Regions from separate parts of the Streptomyces sp. NBC_01216 genome, predicted to be linked through region 4. Evidence: riboswitches for the same ligand, from Rfam matches in the RefSeq annotation. Region 4 holds a riboswitch; each other region holds the start of a gene.

Region 1 (4,869 bases), 4.8 Mb from region 4:
CCCCGGCGTGCGCGTCTCCCTCGAGGTTCCCGTCTCCCGGCTGCCCAAGGCGCTCGGTCTGGTCGCCGAGGCCCTGATCGCGCCGGCCTTCGTCGAGACCGAGATCGAGCGTCTGGTCCGCAACCGGCTCGACGAGATCCCGCACGAGACGGCGAACCCGGGGCGCCGGGCCGCCAAGCAACTCTCCCGGGAGCTCTTCCCGGCCGGCTCGCGCATGTCCCGGCCGCGGCAGGGCACGGAGGAGACCGTCGCCGCGATCGACGCCGCCGCGGTCCGCGCCTTCTACACGGCGTACGTGAGGCCCGCCACGGCCACCGCCGTGATCGTCGGCGACCTCACCGACGTGGACCTCGACAAGATCCTCGCCGAGACGCTGGGCGCCTGGACGGGCGACACGGCCGAGGCCCGCCCGATGCCGCCGATCACGGCCGACGACACGGGCCGCGTGGTCATCGTGGACCGCCCCGGAGCCGTCCAGACGCAGCTGCTGATCGGCCGCGTCGGCGCCGACCGGCACGACCGTGTGTGGCCGGCCCAGGTGCTCGGCACCTACTGCCTCGGCGGCACCCTCACCTCCCGCCTGGACCGTGTCCTGCGTGAGGAGAAGGGCTACACCTACGGCGTTCGTGCCTTCGGCCAGGTGCTGCGCTCCGACGGCGCGGGTCACGGTGCCTCGATGCTCGCCATCAGCGGATCCGTCGACACTCCCCACACCGGACCGGCGCTCGACGACCTGTGGCAGGTGCTGCGCACCCTGGCCGCCGACGGGCTGACGGACGCCGAGCGGGACGTGGCCGTGCAGAACCTGGTGGGCGTGGCGCCTCTCAAGTACGAGACGGCTGCCTCCGTCGCAGCGACGCTCGCGGACCAGGTCGAGCAGCACCTTCCGGACGATTTCCAGGCGCAGTTGTACGCGCGGCTCGCGGAGACGGGCACGGTCGAGGCGACGGCCGCGGTCGTCAGCGCCTTCCCGGTGGACCGCCTGGTCACCGTCCTGGTGGGTGACGCCGCCGAGATCGCGGAGCCGGTGCGCGCGCTCGGCATCGGTGAAGTGACGGTCGTCAGCGGCTGATTGGGGCGGCCGGGGCACCGGCATCCCGGGCGGGAGGACCTCGGCGCAGCGGTATGCCGGGGTCCTTCGCTATGTCCGAATTGCAGGATTGGGTGATCGTATGCCCTGTGGCATGTCTTACAAACAAGCGTGTCTGTTTGGTGATTGAAAGACGGTCCGCTTAGCTTCGATCCGGCTGTCCGCCCGTTGCACCCGTCGCACCCGCGGCAATCGGACAGCCATCGCCGAGTCCCCGTCAGGCGCGAGCCTGGGGAGCCGGGGACCCACGCGAAGTCCCTGGGGTGAATCGGACGCCTTCGCCGCCGTGCGGAGGGGCCCGTAGGAGACCTTCCTGCTCCGAACCCGTCAGCTAACCCGGTAGGCGAGAAGGAAGGAAAGGAATCAGCCCCTCCATGGCATTCACCCGTGCCACCGGGAAACATCGTGCTCCGAGCCGTCTGGCGCGCCGTGGCGCGGGCATCGCCGGCGTCGCCACCCTCGCCACCACCGGCGTCATCGGAACCCTCGCCTCCCCGGCGCTCGCAGCCGACACGGAGGCCCCCTCCCTGGAGGACACCGGCCTCAACCAGGCCGTGGTCGCCGACGTCCTGGTGGACACGGTGAGCGTCCAGGCCGTCGCTCAGGAGCGGGAGGCCGTCGAGGCCATCGCCCGCGAGAAGGCCGCCGCCGAGGCCAAGCGCAAGGCCGAGGCCCGGGCCAAGGAACTCCGCCAGGCCAAGGAGCGCGCCGCCCGCGAGGCCGAGCGCAAGCGCCTTGCCTCCTTCCAGCTTCCCGTCGCCGGCTCGTACGTCAGCACCGGCTACAAGACCGGGGGTGCGCTCTGGTCCTCCGGCAGCCACTCCGGCGTCGACTTCCACGCCGCCTCGGGCACCAAGGTCGTCTCCGTGGGCTCCGGCACCGTGGTCGAGGCCGGCTGGGGCGGTGCGTACGGGAACAACGTCGTCATCCGGATGCACGACGGCACGTACACCCAGTACGGTCACCTCGCGGCCATCAGTGTCTCGGTCGGTCAGGCCGTCACTCCCGGTCAGCGGATAGGCGTCTCGGGCTCGACCGGCAACTCGACCGGACCCCACCTCCACTTCGAGGCCCGCACCACCGCCGAGTACGGCTCGGACATCAACCCGATCGCCTACCTGCGCGCCCGCGGTGTGAACGTCTGATCCCGCACGCGTCAGAAAGCCCCGGCTCGTACAGAGCCGGGGCTTTTCTACAGGCCAAAAGATATCCATGGAACCTCCGTGGCCTTCGGAAATGCCGCCCTCCTGCAATAGAGTCACCGCAAGGTCGGCGAACGGACGTCCACCGGATGGGTTTCGCGCGGATTAAGGCGGATTAAGGCGGAGGTCGAACATGCGCATTCCCGCGCAGTCGGTATGCACGGCGATCCGGGACGACATCGTCTCCGGGGTCTTCGAGCGTGGCACCCGGCTGACCGAGGAGCAGTTGGCACGCCGCTACGGGGTCTCCCGCGTCCCGGTCCGCGAGGCACTGCGCACGCTGGAGTCCGAGGGGTTCGTGGTCACCCGCCGGCACGCGGGCGCCCACGTCGCCGAGCCCACCGAACAGGAGGCGGCGGACCTGCTGGACATGCGGGTGCTGCTGGAGCCGCTGGGTGCCGCCCGGGCTGCCCAGCGCCGCACCGAGGCCCATCTCAAGGTGCTGCGCGGCCTGGTCAGGCTGGGACAGGAACGGGCCAGGCGAGGGCAGGGCGAGGATCTGCGCTCCCTGGGTGGCTGGTTCCACGAGACGCTGGCGCAGGCCGCCGGCAGTCCGGCGCTGACGGCGCTGCTCACCCAGCTACGGCACAAGATCGCCTGGATGTACGCGGTGGAACCGGCGCCCCGGCCCAGGGAGGAGTGGGCGGAGCACGGCGCGATCGTGGACGCGGTGGCGCGGGGCGACGCCGAGCGGGCGCGGGCCCTCACCGCGCTGCACGCCGAGCGCTCGCTGGCGCTGTACCGGCCCAGGCGCGGCCGTGTGAGGGCTTCGCAACCTGCCGTAAACACCGTGAGTATCCGGAATTAACAGCGGCGCCGTATACAAAGAGAGGTAATGCGGGGGCCTATTCGCGCTGCCCGGGAATCGGTTGATTCGTGTCATGCGATGCGCCGGGACGAGAAATGCGGCGTACCCACGCTCCCGGCGGGGAAAGGCGGGGTGCGCCCGGACGGCGCGCATGGAGTCCCTATCGTTCCCGAATAAACGAAAGAGCCGCACCCTCCGGAATCCGGACGGACGCGGCTCCCGCGGGCGGGCCGGTCAGACGGTCTCGGGCAGCTCCGAGAGGCCCTCGGCGACCAGCTTCGCCAGGCGGTCCAGAGCGGCTTCGGCGCCCTCGGCGTCGGAGGCGAGCACGACCTCCTCGCCACCCTGGGCGCCCAGGCCGAGCACCGCGAGCATGGACGCGGCGTTCACCGGGTTGCCGTCGGCCTTGGCGATGGTCACGGGGACGCCGGAGGCCGTGGCGGCACGGACGAAGATGGAGGCGGGACGGGCGTGCAGGCCCTCGGCCCAGCCGACGTTGACGCGGCGCTCAGCCATGGTGTTGCCCTTCAAGTCTTGGCCGGTTGTCTAGACCAGTCTCTCATGGGTTGCGAGGTGCTCGTGCCGACCTCCGGGCGGGCGCCGGAACGGCCGTGCGGCTTTCCTACCTTGCATGGCGCGCACGGCGTGCGCGACCGATGCCATGCTCCGGCACCGGCCGTAGGCTGACCCCATGCAGAGCGCGTCGGAACAGCCTGAACACGCCTATCCCGACCACTGGGAGGCGGACGTGGTGCTCCGTGACGGCGGCACCGCGCGCATCAGGCCCATCACCGCCGCCGACGCCGACCGGCTGGTCAGTTTCTACGAGCAGGTCTCGGACGAGTCGAAGTACTACCGCTTCTTCGCGCCCTACCCGAGACTCTCGGCCAAGGACGTGCACCGCTTCACCCACCACGACTTCGTGGACCGGGTCGGGCTCGCGGCGACCGTCGGCGGGGAGTTCATCGCCACCGTACGCTACGACCGCATCGACGCGACGGGCCGGCCCGCGACGGCCCCGGCCGACGAGGCCGAGGTCGCGTTCCTGGTGCAGGACGCGCACCAGGGGCGCGGTGTGGCGTCGGCTCTGCTCGAGCACATCGCCGCGGTGGCCCGCGAGCGGGACATCAGACGTTTCGCCGCCGAGGTACTGCCCGCGAACACGAAGATGATCAAGGTCTTCACGGACGCCGGATACACCCAGAAACGCAGCTTCGAGGACGGCGCCGTGCGGCTCCACCTCGACCTGGAACCCACCGACCGGTCGCTCGCCGTCCAGCGCGCGCGGGAGCAGCGCGCCGAGGCCCGCTCCGTCCAGCGACTGCTGGCCCCCGGCTCGGTCGCCGTGATCGGCGCCGGGCGCACCCCCGGCGGAGTCGGCCGCACCGTGCTGCGCAACCTCCTCGCCTCCGGCTACACCGGACGCACGTACGCCGTGAACCGAGCCCTGGAGCCCGGACACGGCGCCCTGCTCGAAGGAACTCCGGCCTTCCGCTCGGTCGGGGACATCGGGGAACCGGTGGACCTCGCGGTCGTCGCCGTCCCCGCGGAACGGGTGCCCGAGGCCGTCGCCGACTGCGGCGAGCACGGGGTGCGCGGCCTGGTCGTGCTGTCCGCCGGCTACGCGGAGAGCGGACCGGAAGGGCGGGACCGGCAGCGCGCGCTGGTGCGGCAGGCCCGTTCGTACGGAATGCGGATCATCGGGCCCAACGCGTTCGGGATCATCAGCACCTCGGCGGACGGACCGCTCAACGCCTCGCTCGCCCCGA
Region 2 (4,869 bases), 3.1 Mb from region 4:
ATCGGCGAGGTCCTGGACGGGCAGCGGGACACGTCCGCCGCCCTGCGCACCCATCTCTCCCTGCTGGAACAGGAACGGGAACGCATCGGGCGGCAGATCGAGGCCGTCCGGACCACTCTCCACAAGACCGAGAAAGGAGAAGAGCTCATGGCCGAGGAAGTATTCGACGGGTTCGACCACACGCGGTACGAGGAGGAGGTCACCGAACGATGGGGCGCCGACGCCTACCGCGCGGGCGACCGCTGGTGGCGTTCGCTCAGTGCCTCGGAGCAGCAGGCGTTCATGGACCGGCAGGCCGGCATCGCCCGCGACTTCGGGCAGGCCGCGCGCGCCGGTCTCGAGGCCGGCAGCGACGAGGTGCAGGCCATCGCCCAGCGCCAGTTCGCCTGGCTGTCGGTCACCACGTCGCCGACGAAGGAGTACGTGATCGGGCTCGGCCGCATGTACGTCGAGGACCCGCGCTTCGCCGCCACCTACGACCGGCACGGCGAGGGTACGGCGCTGCTGGTCCGGGACGCGATGACCGTCTACGCGGAGCGGAACCTGTAGCGCCGCCCTCCGGCCCGCCCGGCGGGCCGAAGGGCCACGCCGCGCCCGGCGCCCGGTGCCTTCGCCACAGCACCCGCAGCACCTCTGCTCCCCCGATCGGAGCACGGGAGGTCGCTGCCCGGCGCGGCGGCACCCAGGCTGGGAAGGCGCGGCACGGTCCGTCGCCGTGTGAGGACCGGGCAGGAGAGCACAGGTGGGGCAGCGAACGGCGGGTGGCGGGTCCGTCGGCCCGTCGCGTCCGCGTGGCGAGCGGGCCCGGCGGTTCATCCGTGCCCTGCCTCCGCTGATCATCGTCGGCGGGGTGCTGTTCGACCTCGCCACCCCGGCCGGCTATACCGCCTCCCCGATGTTCTCGGCCGCGCCGCTCACCGCGGCGCCCTTCTTCTCGCCTCTGACGACGCTGCTGACCGGAATCGCCGCCGTGCTCGCGAGCCTCGGTCTGCATGCGTACAACGGCACCAGCGGTCAGGTCCCGAGCCTCACCGAGACCCTCACGGTGGTCACCGTCTCCGGGCTGGCGCTGCTCATCAACCGGGTCGTGCGGCGCAGTGGCGAACGGCTCGCCTCGGCCCGGGTGATCGCCGAGACCGTCCAGAAGGCGGTGCTGCCCACGCCCACCGAGCGGATCGGCGGGCTCCGGATCGCGGCGCGCTACGAGGCCGCGCAGGCCGACGCGTTCATCGGCGGCGACCTGTTCGCCGTGCAGGACACCCCGTACGGCGTGCGGCTGGTCGTCGGTGACGTGCGGGGCAAGGGGCTGGAGGCGGTGGAGGCGGTCGCCGTGCTCGTCGGCGCGTTCCGGGAGGCGGCCGACCAGGAGGCGACGCTGGAGGGAGTGGCGCAGCGGCTGGAGCGGGCACTGACCCGCGAGGGCACACGCCGTGACGACCTGGACGCCGTGGAGGGGTTCACCACCGCGGTCCTGGCCGAGATCCCGCGTGGTGACGGGCTGGTCCGTGTGGTGAACCGGGGGCACCCGGAGCCGCTGCTGCTGTACCAGGACGGTGGTCTGCGGCATCTGGAGCCCAGCCGGCAGGCGCTGCCGCTCGGCATGGGCGAGCTGGCCGCCTGGCCGGACCACGTCGACGAGACCCCGTACCCGCCGGGGGCGACGCTGCTCTTCTACACCGACGGGCTGTCCGAGGCGCGCGATGCCGAGGGCGTCTTCTACGAGCCCGCGGCCCGGCTCACCGGGCGGATCTTTCCGGGGCCCGAGGAGCTGTTGGACGCGCTCGTCGGCGACATCCGCCGGTACACGGGAGGTGGCTCGACGGACGACATGGCCCTGCTCGCCGTGGCCCGGCCGGCGCACGGGCAGCCGGTACGGCGCCTGACGATGCCGGTGGTCCCCTGAGCGCCCGTCGCGGGCGGCCGGGGAGGGCGGGCCGGCGCGGGTGACCATCCGTAGTCGGGGGGTATCACTGAGATAACAATTGACGCACCATCAGATAAGGGGTGTTTCGTGATTGGCTCCTGAGCGCCGGTCAAATCGCCCTGTACTGCATCAATCTCCTGAACGATCAAGAGGAACGGCTTGGAATCGGACCCCCGCGTCTATTAACGTTCGATAACGCAGCGCGGTTGTCCCAGCCGTCGCAAGAGACGGCACCGTGCGCACGCGCCGAATCCCGAAAGGGAACCGGGGAACCACTATTTGGGGTGAATCGGACGCCTTCGCACTCGTGCGACAGCGCCCGTAGGAGACCTTCCTGCTCCGAACCCGTCAGCTAACCCGGTAGGCGGCAAGGAAGGAAAGGAGTACGCCTCCGTGGCGTCCAACACCCCTGCCCCCGAAGCCCCCTTCCATGCGTTTGGTGCCTCGGGTGCCGCCGGGACCGACCCCGACGCCACGACGTCGGGCGAGTGGAACCCCACCGAGGAATCGCTCCAGCGGCAGAGCCGGTCCGGCGGCCGTCATCGCGTGGTGAAGCAGCGCTCCGGCTTCGCCCGTTCCTCCACCGTGCTCGGCGTCGGCGTGATCGCGGCCGTCGGCGCGGGCGGCCTGGCCACCGCGCAGGAGCGCCCCCAGGTCTCCATAGCCCTCCCCGACCTCGACCTGCCGGACGCCGCCGATCTGCCCGGCGTCGCCGCGCTGATGTCCGGGGACGAGGAGCGGGACGCGACCGCGGGCACCGGCAACGACCTGCACGCGCTCACCGCCTCGGTCGCGGCGCCCGTCGAAGCCGGCGCCGCGAAGAGCGAGGGCGGTGACGCCGGCGAGGCGCTGCGCGCCCGCATCCTCCAGCAGGCCGAGCAGCAGCAGGTCTCCGCCGACGCCGCCGAGAAGGCCGCCGCGGAGAAGGAAGCGGCCGAGAAGGCCGCCGCCGAGGCGGCGGCCAAGGCCGACGCGGCGGAGAAGGCGGCGGCCGAGGCGAAGAAGAAGGCCGAGGAGGAGGCCGCGGCGAAGGCAGAGGCGGAGCGCCTGGCCAAGCTCGCGGCGAGCTACTCGCTGCCCACCTCGTCCTACACGCTGACCTCGACGTACGGCCAGGCCGGCTCGATGTGGTCCTCCGGCTATCACACCGGTCTCGACTTCGCGGCCCCCACGGGCACCCCGGTCAAGGCGGTGCACGGTGCCACGGTCATGTCGGCCGGCTGGTCGGGCTCGTACGGCTACCGGATCGTCCTGGAGCTGGCCGACGGCACGGAGGTCTGGTACTGCCACCTGTCCTCGATGACCGTCTCCGTGGGCCAGTCGGTGGGCACCGGCGACACGATCGGCCGGGTGGGCGCCACCGGCAACGTGACCGGCCCGCACCTGCACCTCGAGGTGCACACCCCGGGCGGCGACGGTGTGGACCCGGCGGCCTGGCTGGCGAGCAAGGGCCTCTCCGTCTGAGCGGAGGCATCCCAGGCCCGGCCGCGGGCACCTTCCGCTGCTCGCGGCTCCGTCGTACCGGGCCCTCGGAGGCCGCGCCGTGGTGCGGTGGACCGCGAGGCGCCGGATCGAGCTCGTAGGGGGGCCTACCCGGTTGATTCGGCGACGCCGCGAGTCGTCGTCCTGCCGGGCGTCGCCCCAGGGCGAAGGTCGCCCGAGTCGGAACACTAGCTGCGGTAGGGGTTGTAGCCGCCGTAGTCCAGGTACTGCGGCGGCGCCCAGACCCGGCCGGTGGCCCGCGCCGCGTAGGTCAGCGCGGGCGAGGCGACCTGCCGGCGCTGCCAGAGGTGGTGCAGCAGCTCCTGCTCGCGGGCCGCGAAGTCCTGGTCCGTGATGCCCCGCTCGGCCCGGTGGCGCAGGAACGCGAGCGTCGTCGCGAAGGTCTCGTACTCCCCGACCGCCCGTGCGGCGTCCGGGCCGTACGTCCGGGCCGCGAAGGAGCGGGCCATCGAGCGGGCCCGCATCGAGGACAGTGCCAGGGGCTCGGAGGGCGAGATCCAGCCGGCCGCCGCGTACGCCGGGAGCTGCCCGGATATCGTGCGCAGCTCGCGCTGCCGGCTCCATATCGCCAGCCAGGTCAGCAGACCGAAGACGGGCACCATGAACATCCCGTACACGATGATGAAGCCCCAGGACGCGTAGACCGCGGAGCCGTTCCACAGCGCGTGCATGCCCATGGCGAGGACCAGGCCGGTCAGCGGCAGCAGAATCCGGCGGACGCGCCTGCGGCGGGCGGCCAGGGCGGCGAAGCCGAAGCCGAGGCCGGTGAGCACGGTGAACAGAGGATGCGCGAACGGCGACATCACGATCCGCACGAAGAAGGTCCCCGCGGTCATCGAACCGAGACCGGACGTGCCGATCTCCTGGTCCTCGCCGAAGGCCCGGCCGAGATAGAGGATGTTCTCGGTGAAGGCGAAGCCGGTGGCGGTGAAACCGGCGACGACCACCCCGTCGACCAGGCCGGTGAAATCCCGGCGCCGCAGCAGGAAGATCAGCAGGATCGCGGCGGCCTTCGCGCTCTCCTCGACGACCGGGGCGACGACGGTGGCGCCGAGGGCGTCCGCCGAGGCCGGATCAGCGGTCGAGGTCTCGATCCAGCGGACCGCGAAGGTGTTGGCGGTGAGCGCGACGAGCGCCGCCGCGAAGGCGCCCCAGGCGAAGGCGAAGACCAGGTTCTTCCAGGGGCCCGGTTCGACGCGGTCGAGCCAGCGGAAGGCGGCGGCCAGCAGCGGCACGGGCAGCACGGCCAGACCGAGGCCGACGAGGAACCCCTCGGTGCCGGTCTCCTCCCGTACCAGCGCGAGGATCACCAGGGCGCACAGCGCGAGCAGGGTGATCACCGCGACGGCCCGGACGGCCTTGCTGCGCCAGAAGGCCCGGCGGGGCCGGTAGCGCCACTGGGCGCGGTCCGGGATGGCGGGGAACGCGGGCTCCTCGGTGTC
Region 3 (4,869 bases), 5.5 Mb from region 4:
AGGCCGAGGACTGGACCGCCCTCGACCCCCTCTTCCCGTACAGCCGCCGGCCGCATCGCTCCGCCGGTCTCCCCTGCCGGACCGGCGAGTCGGTGATCTCGGTGGACGGCGACGGCACGGTCCGGCGCTGTCACTTCGTCAAGGACGAGCTGGGCGGTCTGTACGACGGCTCGTACCGCGCGGCCCTGACTCCCCGGGCGTGCCCGCTGGCCGTCTGCGACTGTCACATCGGCTACGTCCACCTGGAGACGCTGCCGCTGTACGACGTGTTCGCGGGCGGTGTGCTGGAGCGGATCCCCGTGTCCGTGCCGCCGTCTCCCCCGGGGGCGCCCTTGTCCCGGCCGCCTACAGGGGCATGAGGTCGGGGCGCTTGGCCGCCACGTGATCGCCCGAGCTCTCGCCCCGCAGCCGACGCCCTATCCACGGGACCAGGTACTCCCGGGCCCAGTGGATGTCGTCCCGCCGCACTTCGAGGGTGCCGCGCGGCGGCAGCGGGGGCCAGGGCTGGTCGGGGTCGGCGGGCACCTCCATGCCGAGGACCTGGGCGGCACGGAGCGCGACCCGGGTGTGGCCTTCCGGCGACAGGTGCAGCCGGTCGTCGTCCCAGGCCCGCCGGTCCTGGACGGACCGGAGGGACCACAGGTCGAGCACGGGACAGCCGTAGCGGTCGGCGACGGCCCGGACATGCGCCGTGTAGGTGGCGATCTTGCCGCGCAGGTGCCGCAGCACGGGAACGTCACGGGTGTCGAACCCGGTCGTCACCATGACCGTACCGACGGCCGAGGTCAGGTCGGCGACCGCGTGCTCGAACCGCTCGGCCACGTCGTCGGGGTCGGTACCGGGGCGGATGATGTCGTTGCCGCCGGCGCAGAAGGTCACCAGGTCCGGGGCGAGCTCCTTCGCGCGCGGCACCTGCTCCGCGACGATCTGGTCGAGGAGCCGGCCGCGCACGGCCAGGTTGGCGTAACGGAATGCGTCGTGCTCCGGCCGTTGATCGGCGAGCAGGACCGCGAAGCGGTCCGCCCAGCCGAGGTACTTCCCGTCGGGCCCCGGGTCTCCGACGCCCTCGGTGAAGCTGTCACCGATCGCCGCGTACGACCCGAATGCGTGGATGTCTGTTGATCTCGAATCGTCTGCCACGGGAGCATTTTTCCCCCGGGGGTGTGACCTACGCGACCGTAAGGAGGGGTTGACGACAGGTGAGATACACCACCGGTCAAGATTGCGCCAAGCCGGAATACGCCGAGGCCCGGCACGCGGGGTGCCGGGCCTGACGGAGCGTCGGTGATCAGATGGCGGCGCCGTGCGCGCGCAGGTAGGCCAGCGGGTCGATGTCCGAGCCGTAGCTGGGGGTGGTGCGGATCTCGAAGTGGAGGTGCGGCCCGGTGGAGTTGCCGGTCGAACCGGACAGGCCGACCTGCTGGCCGCCGGTGACGGTCTGTCCGGCGGAGACGGACAGCGAGGAGAGGTGGGCGTACTGGGAGTACGTGCCGTCGGCGTGCCGGATGACGACCTCGTTGCCGTAGGCGCCGCTCCAGCCCGCGGAGTAGACGGTGCCCGGACCGACGGCCTTCACGGAGGTGCCGGAGGAGGCGATGAAGTCGACGCCGGTGTGGTAGCCGGAGGACCACATGGAGCCGGAGGCGCGGTACGGGGTGGAGATGCCGCCGCCGACCGGCGCGACCCAGCCGGAGGAGGAGGCCCGCGAGGACTGCGGGGCCGCCGGGGCGGCCTCCACCGCGGTGCGCTCGGCGCTGCGGGTGCCTCGGGTCTCGGCCGAGCCGGCGGAGGACTTCTTGGCCGCGGCCTTCGCGGCGGCCTTCGGGGCGGGAGCCTTGGCCGTCGACTTGGCGCCGAGGGTGAGCTTCATGCCCGGGAGGATCAGGGAGGGGTTCTCGCCGACGACCTGGCGGTTGTCGGCGTAGAGCTTCTTCCAGCCGCCGGCGAGGTGGTGCTCGGCGGCGATCTTCGACAGGTAGTCGCCGGGGACGACGGAGTACGTGCGGGGCTTGGCCTTCGCGGCCGGGGCGGCGGCAGGGGCCTGCGTCGCGGCGGCGGTGACGGCCTGCCGGGGAGCCGCGGCCGGAGCGGCCTGCTCGGCGGCGTGGGCGCCGGTCGCACCGAAGAGCGGCAGGACGACGACGGCGCCACCGGCTCCGGCGGCGACGAATCCGCGGGTGATCGGGTTGGCCTTGGGACGGCGGTGCTTACCCTTCGCGGGCATGGCGAATTCCTCTCCGTCGCCTGCGAGGTGAGCTGTCGGGTTCGGACTGGAGATGTCCGGTCGCGCTCTCACGCGACTTCACCCCGAGCCGTCCTGGACTGAAGGACCGGCGTACTACCTGGGTCCCCCGCTCCTGCCACACGTGGGTGGGTGCGAATTCCGGACGGTGGCAGGATTCGGCGGTCCGACCGGATTGAGCGTGACCGTAGACGAGCGGGGTCGGCGGGAACAAGCCGCCGCATTCCGCGGACATTCCGGCCTTCGATATCCGAAGGGAATTTCCGGTCACCCTGCGTGGATGACGACCCTTCTCCCTCCTTTCGCCGCAGGGGTGTCGCGAAAGACGATCAGGCACGGTCCGTCACGGCTATGACGCTGCTCACGCACCCGCCCCATCTCCCCCACAACCAGGGCGTGTTACCCCTAATGCATTAATTCGGACACAACGCCCATTACCGTCCCAGGGGTGTGTGGACCAGCCACATGCCGGGATGATTGCGCCAGGAACCGATCGCGCACGATCGAAGATCGTCAACACTCAGGAGCACTCGTGACGCAGCAGCTGCCACAGGTCCCGTCGACCGAACCCGAGCTGAGCGGCGTACGCAACTTCCGCGACGTCGGCGGCCTGCCCGCCACGGACGGCCGGTCCGTGCGGTTCGGGCGCCTCTTCCGCAGCGGCCACCTCGCACACGCCACCGGGGAGGACGCGACCTTCCTGACGACACTCGGCCTGCACACGGTCTTCGACTTCCGCAATCACGCCGACCGCAAGATCGAGGGCCCGGACGTCGAACTCCCGGGCGTACGGAACGTGAACATCCCGCTCAACGACCCGGCCGACGGCAAGGACTTCTGGAAGCTCGTCAGCCAGGGCGAGCTGCACCAGCTACGCGAGGCGCTCGGTGACGGCAAGGCGGCCGCCCGCATGTCCGCTTCGTACCGAAAGATGATTGTCGAACGCACGACGGAGCACAGCCACGTCCTGCACGCGCTGGCCGAGGACAGCGTCCCCGCCCTGATGCACTGCGCGGCGGGCAAGGACCGCGCGGGCCTGTCCATCGCGATCTCACTGCTCGCGGTCGGCGTGGAGCGCGAGGCCATCGAGGCCGACTACCTCAAGTCGAACGATCCGCACCGCCGCTACAAGGTGCGCCGCAGCTCCACCGCCGCGGACGCCATGTCGCCCGAGGTGATGGAGCTGCTGCGCCCGCTGTTCGACGCGCGCCTGGAATACATCCGGGCCGCGTTCGAGACGATCGAGCAGACCTGGGGCACGGAGGAGAGCTATCTCACGGACGGACTGGGACTCTCCCCGGAGACCCGCGAGCGGCTGCGCGCACGCCTGCTCACCGAGGCGTAGCCCTACTGGTTCTGCCCGCCGAGCAGGAAGAGCAGATAGAGGAAGCCCGCGAAGAGGTGCCCCGCCACCAGGTAGGCGAAGAGGCGCAGCACGAGCCCTTTCGGGAACTTCCCGGCCTCACGCTCCTCGCCGGTGACAGGTACAGACTTTTCGGACATGACGGCCCCTTCCGATGGGCTCAGCGCTGATGCGGTGCTCTTTCGCCGAGACACAGCTCGGCCACGGGGCTCTGCATCAGCGTGTGGACGAAGAGCAGTTCGGCGCCGTCGCGGGTGGCGGCGCCGATGCGGTGCGGGGTCAGCGAGTCGAAGTGCGCGCTGTCCCCCGGGTCGAGCACATGCACGGCCTCGCCCAGGGCCAGGCGCACCCGGCCGCCGAGGACGTGCAGCCACTCCTCACCGGGATGGACCCGCACGATGTCGGCTCTGGTGGCGTATGGCACGTGGACGCGGAGCGCCTGCAGGGCGCGGCCGGGGCCGCCCGCCTGGCGGTAGACCCAGCCGTCGGCCTCGACCGGTTCGGAACGGCCGGCCCGGACGATGGGATCACGCTCGGGCGGGGCCTCGCCCAGCAGCTCCGAGACCGTCGTACCGTAGATGCGGGCGAGGGCGAGCAGCATCGGCAGCGAGGGCTGCCGGCGGCCCGTCTCGAGACGGGAGAGATGGGCCGGAGAGAGCCCGGCCCGCTGGGCGGCGGCCTCCAGGGTGACCCCCCGGCGTCGGCGCAGGCCGCGCAACTGGGGGGCCACGTCGGGCAGTGCGGGCGGGGCGTCCTGGCCGGCGAACGGCGGCGCCGGGTCCGAGGACCGCTCCTCGGGGAGGTGCTCCATGCACCCATTGCGCCAGGAACTTTCCTCTGGGGCAAATTTATTGCCTCACAGGCAAATATCCCCGGCCCTGACCGGGGGCGCCGAAACGCGCGGCACGCCCCGGGACCGGCCCCTCAGCGCTGCGCCACCGCCTGCTTCACCAGCGTCTTCCCGAAGTCCCACATCAGCCCGCCGCCGCCGTGGGCGTCCTCCATCACCGCCGTGAAGGCGGTCACGAAACGGTCCACGTCCGCGTCGTCGAGGACCAGGGGCGGGATCAGCTTGATCACCTCCAGATGATCCCCGGACACCTGGGTCAGAATCCGGTGCCTCTGCAGGAGCGGTACGACGACCATCTGCGCGAAGAGCCCCTTGCGGGCGGCCTGGAGCATGGTCCACCGGCTGCGCAGCCCGAGCGAGGACGGCCGGCCGAACTCGATGCCGATCATCAGTCCACGACCACGTACCTCGTGG
Region 4 (4,869 bases):
CCACGGTCTGGGTGTGCTCGGCGCCGGCGGCCGGGGTGCCCCGCACGCCGCCGGACTCGCGGGCGCCCCGGACGTCGTCGCCACGCTCACCCTCTCCAAGTCGCTGGGCAGCCAGGGCGGCGCTGTCCTCGGCCCCGCCCGCGTCATCGAGCACCTGGTGAACACGGCCCGTACCTTCATCTTCGACACCGGACTCGCCCCCGCCGCGGTGGGGGCGGCGCTCGCGGGCCTCCGCCTGGTCCGGAAGGAACCCGGGCTCGCCGAGCGGGCACGGACGGTCGCGACGACACTGCACCGGCTGCTCACGGAAGCCGGCCTGACGGCGACGCGCCCCGACGCGGCCGTCGTCTCGGTCCGCGCACCCTCACCGGAAGCGGCGCTGGCCTGGGCGGCGGACTGCCGAGAACAAGACCTGGCCGTGGGCTGTTTCCGCCCGCCGTCGGTCCCGGACGGCATCTCACGGCTGCGCCTGACAGCCCGTGCGGACCTCAGCGACGCCGAGATCGACCGAGCCGTCGCCACCGTCCTCCGTACGGCCCGGCGGTAGCACGTCCCCGGGTGACGGGTGACGGGGGTCTCGCCCTCGCCCGCATACGCCGGACCGTGGAGCGCCGGTGGTTCCGGACCCCCGCCCGACCCGTTTCGCTCCCCCCGGCGGCCCGCGGCGCCCGGTCCGACGCCGTACCTCCGCCGGTCCTGCGCCGCACCTCCGCTCCCGGAGGCCGTCCCGGAGCGGACGGTGGCCGTCGCCACGGCGGAGTCCTCCGCTGCCCCGGCCCACGGCCGATAGCAGAGTTCACTGCTTCCGACGATGGATATGTGGATATCTTGGTGGATCGACACCCATGACGGCACGGGAAGTGGCAGTCTGGCGCGAAGCGCGATCCGGGGCGGGCCCCGGTGCGGAAAGGGACTACGTCGCCATGGCAGATCACCAGGAAGCAACCGTCACTCTGCCGAGCGATCCGGCCTCGGTCTTTGTGGCCCGGAGGTTCGTCGCGGACGTCCTGACCGAGTGGGGACTCCCGCTAGGCGACGACATGGCCGAGACCGTGCGGCTCGTCGTCTCGGAGCTGGCCACCAACGCCGTCCAGCACACCTTCGGGCAGTCGCCCACCTTCACCGTCGACGTCCGCCTGGAGCGCGAGGAGCAGCTCCGCATCGGTGTCACCGACAGTTATCCGCGCTGGCCCAGACGGCTGCCCGCGGCGGTCCAGCAGGACAACGGCCGCGGCATGGTCATCGTCCGCATCCTCACGGCCGAGGCGAAGGGACGGCTCTCGGTCACCCCCACCGACGACGGCGGCAAGACTGTCTGGATCAGCCTTCCGTGGACACCCCCGCTGCCTCGGTAGCGCCCCGCCCGCCAGGAGGGCCGGTCCGGGGCGCCCGGTCGAACCCGCCGCGCAGCAGGGCCCGCAGCGACCGTGCCGCCGGGCCCGACTCCTCTCCGCGGTGCGCCACCGAGATGGTCCGCCGGAAGGACACGGGTTCCAGGGCCCGGACCCCGAGCGGCTCCGGCGCCATCGAGGCGACCATCTCCGGTACCACCGCCACGCCGAGTCCCGCGCTGACCAGTGCGCACACCAGGGCGTAGCCGGGTGTCCGGCAGACCACCGCCGGAGTGGCGCCGATCCGTGCCAGCGCGTCCTCCACACCCCGACGTGGGGGATGGCCCGGCGCGCTGCTGATCAGCGGACGGCCCGCCAGCTCCGCGAGGGGCAGCCGGCCGGTGCCCTTCGCCAGGGCATGGCCCGGCTCCGTCACCAGGACCAGCTCCTCCACCAGCAGGGTCTCCAGCTCCACGCCCGGCGGTGGCGGGGTGGACTCCGCCGGCTCGTACGTGTGGGTCAGCGCGAGATCCACCTCGCCGGACGCGACCGCCCGGACACCGGCCGGCGGCTCGTACTCCGCGACCGTCAGCTCCACGTCCGGATGCGCCCGGCGGAACGCGCTGAGCACCGGTGGCAGCAGATGGACGCCGACCGTGGTGAACGTGCCCACCCGCAGCCGGCCGCCGGACAGCCCGCTGATCCGGGCCAGTTCGTGACGCGCGCGCTCCATCTCGTCGAGGACGCGCCGCGCCCGGGTGACCAGCAACTCGCCTGCGGGCGTCAGCCGTGCCCCGCGGTGGTGCCGCACGAGCAGCGCCGCACCCGCCTCCCGTTCCAGCTTGGCGAGCTGCTGCGAGAGCGCGGGCGGAGTGTAGCCCAGCCGGGTGGCGGCCCGGGTGATCGAGCCGTCCTCGGCGACCGCGACCAGCGCGGCGAGCCGCACCAGATCCTGCATGAAGCGTTCCTTTGGGCAGACCCACGAGATTCCGTCTTCACCCTAGAGGCAGGGCGGGGGCAGTCTGGGGCCATGGACGGACAACTGATCGCCTTTCTCGGGGTCGCGGCGGGCATGGTGGCCATGCCCGGCGCCGACTTCACCGTCGTCGTACGCGGCGCGCTCGCCGGGCGCCGGACCGGGGTCGCCTGTGCCGTCGGTGTGGCGGGCGGGCTGCTGGTGCACACCGCGCTCGCCGTGGCGGGCCTCGCCGCCGTGCTGATCGCGGTACCGGCGCTCTACCGTGCCCTCCAGATCGCCGGTGGGATCTACGTGCTCCTGCTCGGTGTCCAGGCGCTACGCGAGGCGCTGCGGGCGTCGACGGGGGAGCCCGCGGACACGGCCGGTGAGCCGGGGGTGCTGCGCGGGCTGCGGCAGGGCTTCCTGACCAATGTGCTCAATCCCAAGGCCCCGGTCCTGTTCCTGAGTCTGCTGCCGCAGTTCGTGCCGGACGGCGCGGCCGTGGTGCCCCGCACGCTGCTGCTGGCGACGGTCGTGGTGCTGCTGGCGCTCGTCTGGTTTCCGCTGGTCGCGGTGTCGGTGGACCGGCTCGGTCCCTGGCTGCGCCGTCCCCGGACCGCGCGCACCGTGTGCGGGGTGACCGGGGGCGCGCTGGCCGCGCTGGGGCTGTCCCTGCTCGCGGCCCCGCTCTCGGCGGGCTGAGAGCCTGTCGGCTCTCGCGCCCCGCCGTCGCTCCGGGACGGCGGGGAGGGTGGCCTCCTGTGGTGAGTGCCTGTCAGGAGCCGCGGGTGAGGGAGTCAGCGGACGCGGCCGTAGTAGACCTTCGACGACCAGATCTTGTCGAGCTTGACCCAGGACCCGGTCTTGGGGGCGTGCCAGATCCGGCCGCTCCCGGCGTAGATGCCGACGTGGTACACCCTGCCACCGGTGTGGAAGAAGACCAGGTCGCCCTTCTGCCTGCCGGCGGCCCGGATGTGCCGGGTCTTGTCGTACTGCTGCTGCGCCGTACGGGGCAGCGACTTGCCCGCCCGCTTGTACGAGTAGAGCGTGAGCCCCGAGCAGTCGAACCGGGTGGGTCCGGTCGCCCCGTACCTGTACGGGGCGCCCTTCTTCGAGGCCGCGACGTTCAGCGCCTTGCCGGCGTACGAGGTGGCGGCCTCGGCCTCCGGCGTGGCGCCCGGTGCCAGCAGTGTGCCGCCGACGGCGGCCAGGGTGAGAGCCGAGACGGCTCCGGCCCGGAACAGCAAGGACGGGACATGTGCCTGCGCGGTCATGCGCAACCCTTCGTCAGCCGCCTGTGAAGGATGACCTGTCGGGTTCGGGCTGGCGAAGTCGCCCGGCCGCGGCTGCGGCTTCACCCCGAGGAACGGCCCCACCGGCCGGCCGTCCCGTAGTGCTCGGGTCCTCCACTCCTGCCGATCCACTCCTGTCGACCAGGCATCCGGGACGGCGGCAGGACTCGGCGTCCGCCCGGACCGCCCCGCCGCGGTGGCGGGGGCTTGTCGTCGTCACGGATCTTGACCCACGAACCGGTCGAAAACCGAGCTGAAACGGCGATATGTGAGGCTCCTCACGACTGATCCGTTCGGGTGGACAGGCTGGTTTGGCGATCTTCGGAGGGGTGCCTGCAGGGCCCCGCACCAGCGACGGAACCCCCGGTGCACCCAGATGTGTGCACCTGTCGCGCAACTCGCCCCGGTCGTAAGCGGATTCGCCGGCTACGCCGAACGAGGGAGCGATTCCGTCGACCCGCTGGGCCGACTGGGTCTGGACGCGACACGCCCTCGTGTCAACTCGTCTGAGCACTCGGCACCGTGACGCGTCCGGCCCGCCGCTCCCCGTCCAGTACGCGCAGCGCCCGGGCCAACGTGTCCGCGTGCACCTCGCTTTCGCCGCGTCCGTGCATCGTGGCCAGCGCGTCGCGCAGCGCGGTCGCGCGCCCCACCAGGGCCTGTGCGGCCCGGAGCGCGCCGTAGGTGTGCGAAGCCCTGGACGGGTTGACGCGGCCGAGCAGGTCCACGACCTCCAGGTAGGCGTCGACGAGTTCGCCCTCGGCGCGCGTCAGCGCGGGCAGCGGCGGCAACTCGGGCACCACGGCCGCCTCACCGCGCCCCGAGGCCGCCGGCCGCGGGGCGATGGTGGACCACGTGGTCCACCAGGCCGTAGGCGGTCGCCGCCCCGGCGTCCAGGACGGTGGTCCGGTCGATGTCGGCGTCGATCCGTTCGCGGCTCCGGCCGGTGTGGGTGGCCAGCATCCCGGCCACCATGGTGCGCAGGCGCAGCAACTCCCCGGCCTGGATGACGAGATCGCTCGGCTGCCCGCGCAGCGGCTCGTCCGTCGAGGGCTGCCGGAGCAGGACCCGCGCACCGGGCAGGATCAGCCGTTTCCCCGGCGCCCCCGCCGCGAGCAGGACGGCGGCGGTGGACGCCGCCTGGCCGAGGCAGGTGGTCTCCACGTCGCAGGTGACGACCTGCATCGTGTCGTAGATCGCCGACATGGCGCTGAGCGAGCCGCCGGGGGAGTTGATGTACAGCGAGATGTCCCGGTCCGGCGCGGCGTACTCCAGGTGCAGGAGCTGT

What was found. A riboswitch is a leader RNA that binds a small molecule or an ion and turns the genes downstream of it on or off. The one in region 4 is predicted to bind cyclic di-AMP.
Region 1: another riboswitch for cyclic di-AMP. It lies ahead of OG393_RS06905 (M23 family metallopeptidase); the one in region 4 lies ahead of OG393_RS28870 (C40 family peptidase).
Region 2: another riboswitch for cyclic di-AMP. It lies ahead of OG393_RS14190 (M23 family metallopeptidase); the one in region 4 lies ahead of OG393_RS28870 (C40 family peptidase).
Region 3: another riboswitch for cyclic di-AMP. It lies ahead of OG393_RS03740 (M23 family metallopeptidase); the one in region 4 lies ahead of OG393_RS28870 (C40 family peptidase).

The regions. Positions count from the first base shown of each region.
Region 1 covers NZ_CP108677.1:1,641,430-1,646,298, reverse strand. The annotation lists gene OG393_RS06910 (M16 family metallopeptidase) at 1-1,072, shown strand, start outside; cyclic di-AMP (ydaO/yuaA leader) riboswitch at 1,285-1,450, shown strand; gene OG393_RS06905 (M23 family metallopeptidase) at 1,465-2,235, shown strand; gene OG393_RS06900 (GntR family transcriptional regulator) at 2,426-3,100, shown strand; gene OG393_RS06895 (HPr family phosphocarrier protein) at 3,335-3,616, opposite strand; gene OG393_RS06890 (bifunctional acetate--CoA ligase family protein/GNAT family N-acetyltransferase) at 3,792-4,869, shown strand, end outside.
Region 2 covers NZ_CP108677.1:3,258,046-3,262,914, reverse strand. The annotation lists gene OG393_RS14200 (MerR family transcriptional regulator) at 1-549, shown strand, start outside; gene OG393_RS14195 (PP2C family protein-serine/threonine phosphatase) at 743-1,903, shown strand; cyclic di-AMP (ydaO/yuaA leader) riboswitch at 2,159-2,306, shown strand; gene OG393_RS14190 (M23 family metallopeptidase) at 2,318-3,388, shown strand; gene OG393_RS14185 (PrsW family intramembrane metalloprotease) at 3,595-4,869, opposite strand, start outside.
Region 3 covers NZ_CP108677.1:860,301-865,169, forward strand. The annotation lists gene OG393_RS03730 (STM4011 family radical SAM protein) at 1-359, shown strand, start outside; gene OG393_RS03735 (SGNH/GDSL hydrolase family protein) at 346-1,140, opposite strand; gene OG393_RS03740 (M23 family metallopeptidase) at 1,289-2,224, opposite strand; cyclic di-AMP (ydaO/yuaA leader) riboswitch at 2,227-2,383, opposite strand; gene OG393_RS03745 (tyrosine-protein phosphatase) at 2,775-3,587, shown strand; gene OG393_RS03750 (DUF6126 family protein) at 3,590-3,745, opposite strand; gene OG393_RS03755 (helix-turn-helix domain-containing protein) at 3,766-4,416, opposite strand; gene OG393_RS03760 (aspartate aminotransferase family protein) at 4,530-4,869, opposite strand, start outside.
Region 4 covers NZ_CP108677.1:6,407,380-6,412,248, forward strand. The annotation lists gene OG393_RS28850 (8-amino-7-oxononanoate synthase) at 1-547, shown strand, start outside; gene OG393_RS28855 (ATP-binding protein) at 924-1,355, shown strand; gene OG393_RS28860 (LysR family transcriptional regulator) at 1,321-2,289, opposite strand; gene OG393_RS28865 (LysE family translocator) at 2,362-2,991, shown strand; gene OG393_RS28870 (C40 family peptidase) at 3,087-3,563, opposite strand; cyclic di-AMP (ydaO/yuaA leader) riboswitch at 3,567-3,739, opposite strand; gene OG393_RS28875 (hypothetical protein) at 4,079-4,384, opposite strand; gene OG393_RS28880 (ATP-dependent Clp protease proteolytic subunit) at 4,392-4,869, opposite strand, start outside.